One region of the Ruminiclostridium papyrosolvens DSM 2782 genome, then DNA from elsewhere that is predicted to be linked to it. Evidence: a T-box and tRNA genes for the amino acid it is inferred to sense, from the RefSeq annotation. Region 1 holds a T-box; the other holds one or more tRNA genes.
What was found. A T-box is a leader RNA that pairs with one kind of tRNA and senses whether it is charged. The one in region 1 lies ahead of tyrS (tyrosine--tRNA ligase), so its partner is inferred to be a tRNA-Tyr.
Positions count from the first base shown of each region.

Region 2: it encodes a tRNA-Tyr, which carries the amino acid that the T-box ahead of tyrS (tyrosine--tRNA ligase) is inferred to sense. The anticodon was not compared.

Region 1 is NZ_CP119677.1:3,117,138-3,119,625, forward strand. It holds gene P0092_RS13970 (TrkH family potassium uptake protein) at 1-9, shown strand, start outside; gene tyrS (tyrosine--tRNA ligase) at 69-1,295, opposite strand; T-box leader at 1,353-1,565, opposite strand; gene P0092_RS13980 (potassium channel family protein) at 1,620-2,276, opposite strand; gene P0092_RS13985 (potassium channel family protein) at 2,277-2,488, opposite strand, start outside.
Region 2 is NZ_CP119677.1:2,759,744-2,762,231, reverse strand. It holds gene P0092_RS12265 (ABC transporter ATP-binding protein) at 1-415, opposite strand, end outside; tRNA gene P0092_RS12260 (tRNA-Tyr) at 884-968, opposite strand; gene P0092_RS12255 (ABC transporter substrate-binding protein) at 1,298-2,488, shown strand, end outside.

The DNA.
Region 1 (2,488 bases):
GTAGGATAAAAAAACGTTTGAATAAGTTTATTTGAAACTTATTCAAACGTTTTTTTAATTGGTCTATACTATACAAGCTTTACCTTTACAAAGCTCTTCTTACCCTTCTGAAGCATCATTTCACCGTTAACAAGGTCAGTTGTACCAACTGTGTAATCAAAAGCAGTTATCTTTTCGTCATTCAGGAGTACCCCACCCTGCTGAACAGCTCTCCTTGCCTCACTCTTTGAAGGAGTAAGCCCGGCAATCATCAGCAAATCAATTATTTTTATACCGGCCTCAATATCAGCTGACTTCACTTCAACAAACGGTATGCTGTCTGATTTACCTTTCCCCCCGAATATTGCTTCTGCGGCTTCTTTGGCTTTTTTAGCCTCTTCTTCACCGTGTACGATTTTTGTAACCTCATAAGCCAAAACTGCTTTCGCCTCGTTTATCCCGGCATCTTTCAATGCACCAAGTCTTCTTACCTCATCCATAGGAAGGAAGGTCATAAGTGCAAGACAATTCTCAACATCATTGTCAGCTATATTTCTCCAGTACTGGTAAAATTCGTATGGAGTAGTCTTTTCAGGATCCAACCAAACCGCACCATTCTCAGTTTTACCCATCTTCTTACCTTCACTTGTAGTTAGAAGTTTAAAGGTCATTCCGTAAACATCCCTACCCTCTGACTTTCTTACAAGGTTGATTCCTCCAAGAATATTAGACCACTGATCATCTCCGCCCAACTCCATCTTACAGCCGTATTTATCGTTTAAAACAAGAAAATCGTAACTTTGCATAAGCATGTAGTTAAATTCAAGGAAGGTCAAGCCCTTTTCCATTCTTGACTTAAAACATTCAGCAGTAAGCATTCTGTTTACAGAAAAATGTACTCCCACTTCTCTAAGGAACTGAACATAATTTAAATCCATAAGCCAATCGCCATTGTCAACCATAATTGCCTTGTTATCAGAAAAATCAATAAACTTGGATATCTGAGTTTTGAAACTGTCAGCATTGTGTTTAACAATTTCTCTGGTCATCATTTTTCTCATATCATTCTTACCCGTAGGGTCTCCAACCATAGCTGTACCCCCACCTATAAGAACTATAGGTACATGTCCGGCCTGCTGCATATGAGCCATAACCATCAACTGTAAAAAGTGTCCGATGTGCAGACTGTCTGCTGTTGGATCAAAGCCTATATAGAAAGTGACCTTTTCTTCACTTAAAAGCTTTTTTACTTCTTCCTCATGGGTAATCTGTGCAATAAATCCTCTTTCCTTTAATACATCAAAAACACTGCTCACTTTATCCACTCCTTATTTTTCTTATTAAAAATATATAAATAAAAGCCCTTTGTCCTGTATAAGGACGAAGAGCTTCGTGGTACCACCTTAATTCACACTTATGATATAACAATTATCAAAAATGTCTTATTGATGCTGTAACGGGCAAACCCGGCAGTAGCAGCTCATAATCTGTAATTCACTTACCTGCGCACTCCAGTCTTTTCACCCACCAGACTGTTCTCTATAAGTACGTTGCAGACAGTTACTGTAATTAATCATAGCTGTTTTCATATTCTTTTTACAATTCTAACATATGAAATCAATAATATGCAATAAAAATTATTATCCCAGGAAAAAGTCCTTTAATTCCTGTTGATCCTCTATGGATGACGCAGCCAGTATATGATCTCCCTCCATTAAGAGGGTATCACCGTTTGGTATTATTACATTCTCTTCTCTTATAACTGAAATTAGAACACATTCCCTTGGAATATTTATTTCCTTGAGTCTTTTGTTTTTTACCGGGGAAGTGGAAGAGAGCAATATCTCACTTAGAGAAATTTTGCCGTTTTTCAGTTTCATAAGAGTTTTCATTCCCGAATAGTCAACTTCCTGTTCAATTAAGTCAGCAATTATTGAAGTACTGCTGACAGCAATATCTACACCGAGCTTTTCAAAAACAGTAATGTTTTTTGGGTTATTTACTCTCGCTATGGTACGCTTGATTCCAAAATTTCTTTTTGCAAGCTGACATGCAATGAGGTTTTCTTCATCCTTTCCCGTAACTGCAATAAATATATCCGCCTTCTCTACATTGCATTCAGTCAAATGCTCAATATTAGTTCCGTCTCCGTTTACTACACAAACATTTAACTGATTTGCAATCTTTTCACAAAGCTCATTCTGCTTTTCAATAACTGATATTTTATGTTTATACGGCAATAGGGTTTTTATCAGATAAAATCCAACTTTTCCTCCACCGGCAATTACTATATACATTTAGTTTGTCTCCTTATAATTCTTATGAGTAGTATCTGCTACAACCAATATGTCACCTTTAACTAATCGGCCTGCGGCATTAGCCAGTAAAAATTCTCCCGAGCGCATAACACCAAATATCATACTCTGTTTAAGCTTAACCTGCTCAATCCTTTTGCCTATATAACCATCCGCTAATTTTACATGCTTGAATAATACAGAGGTATTCCCGA
Region 2 (2,488 bases), 360 kb from region 1:
CCCCGGTCTGGTTTTTGACATGCCAGCTGTAAGGCAGTCTCTGAATATGATTGAACAGGTGGTTTCTCATTTTACGGATTGTACCTTCAGAAGCCTTCGCAATACATATTCTGAAAAGTAATGTAAACAAGCCTGATAATGCGGCAAGTAAAAGTGCCAGAAGGGAGCAGCCAAGCAGATTGCTTCTCAGCATATCTCTGCCTCCATGGGTATTTATATAATTCAGAATGAATTTTGGCAGTTTTAACTCTTCATTGCCAATAACTGAATCGACTATAATCTTAGTTATTTGCGGCATCAGATAATTGAATACTATTGCTAACATTGTAAACAACACTGCAAAAGCAAACAACCACTTATATCCTTCCATGTATGAGTATAGCATCTTGAATCGACCTTTGTTTTTTGATTGCATGATAAATCTCCTTATATAAAATGTAATGATTACTTAGTAACAGTCAATAGCACTTGAAAACAGGGTATATTATGAAATATTTTTGAAAAATAAGGAATAAAAAAACACGATAACGCAAGCATCGTGTTCAATATATTTATTTAACATATTTAACTGTATGACGGTTACTTAAGTGCTGACCTTAAAAAAGCAAAACAAAATTACAATTGTTTTACATAAAGGTCCGATATTAAATTATGTATTAAATACCCCGCTAATTTTATTGTACATATTTTTTAAACACTCCTTTCACCGAATTTGTAATATAGAGAATACATTACCAACATATGTTATTACAGCATAGTAAGTCCTGTCAATAGCTGTAATATATTTGTAAAATAAAAAATGTAAAAACATTATGTTTCCTAAAGAAATTAGGACAAGAAAAAACTCTGTACAAAGTATAAATACGAATGTACAGAGTTTTTTTGGTGGAGGGAGATGGATTCGAACCATCGAAGTCAGAGACAACAGATTTACAGTCTGCCCCCTTTGGCCACTCGGGAACCCCTCCAAAATCAATATGTTGTTTTCAGCAACAAATAAGATTATGCACTAAATACTACATCTTGTCAACAACTTTTGATAATTTTATTTAATTATATTTAGATGAAGAATACTTCTTGAAAAATAATAACATAATTATAAATATGAGTTACAAATTGCTAAACAAAGAAATATATGGTAAAATAACAAATAATTACAAATTACAATCTGGCTTAAAACATGCATGTTAAGTTTAGCATGGATTAATTCTATTGGAAGCAAGGGTGCTCCATATTGCAGAATATCTGTGTTTTTTTGTAAGCAAAATGCTATTAACATTAAATAAGGGGGATTGCAATGAAGAAGAGATTAGCAATATTATCAATTGTATTGTCAATTATTTTGACCATACCTGCATGCACCAGTAAATCAGAAACCGGGAATACATCCGGAAGCTCGTCATTAAACACGTCAGCAGGAACAAAGGCTACTCAGACAGGATTTGACTACAAGAAGTACGGTGTTGAATATACTTCTGCTACAGATCCTTTAAAGAGTCCTAAAGTTGCAACAGACAGAAAAGACACATTAGTTATTGGTTTACCGGATACAACAGGAATATTTAATTTTTTATACGGAGATAATGCTTATGATTGGTATATGATATATACCATGTTTGATTTTAATGTAGACGTTGATTTTGACGGCAAGGCAATGCCGGGTGCAACAGATTATAAAGTTTCGGATGACGGACTTACATATACTTTTACAATCAAAGACGGAGTTAAGTTCTGGGATGGAAATCCTGCTACAGCCACTGATTTAGAATTCGCGTATTATCTGGAAGCCGACCCTAATTATGATGGGCCGTCGGATATATCAAAAGCATTTATAAAAGGCCTTGATGCATATAAAAAAGGTAAGGCTGATAAAATTGAAGGAATAAAGGTAATTGATGACAAAACACTGCAGATTACCGTTGACAAAGCCAGTGGTCCTGCAATCTATGGATTACAGGTTCCGTTACTTGAAAAGAAGTACTATGGTGCTGATTTCAAAAAGGGTGATACAGCAAAAGTCAAGGAAAAAAACGGAGCACCAATGGGTACAGGCCAATATAAGTTTGTAGAGTATAAAGCAGGGCAGGAGCTGAAGCTTGTGGCTAACGAAAATTATTTCAAGGGAGCTCCTAAAATCAAAAATCTGATATTTTCAATAACACCTACAGGACAGGAACTTCAAAGGGTTAAAGCAGGAGAGACGGATATTGATATGGCTGATGTTTCACCTGACAATATGAAAGCGGCAAAGGATGCCGGATTTATAGACATATACAGATTCCCTACCAATGGTTACGGATATGTGGGATTAAACGATGCTGACCCAAAATTCAGTGATGTAAAAGTACGGCAGGCACTTATGTATGCCCTTAACAGAGCTGCTGTCGTAGAAAAGGTATACGGCGAATATGCAAGAGTCGTAAATATACCTGAATCAAATGTATCATGGGCATACGACGATGAGGGCTGCAATACATATGAATACAAT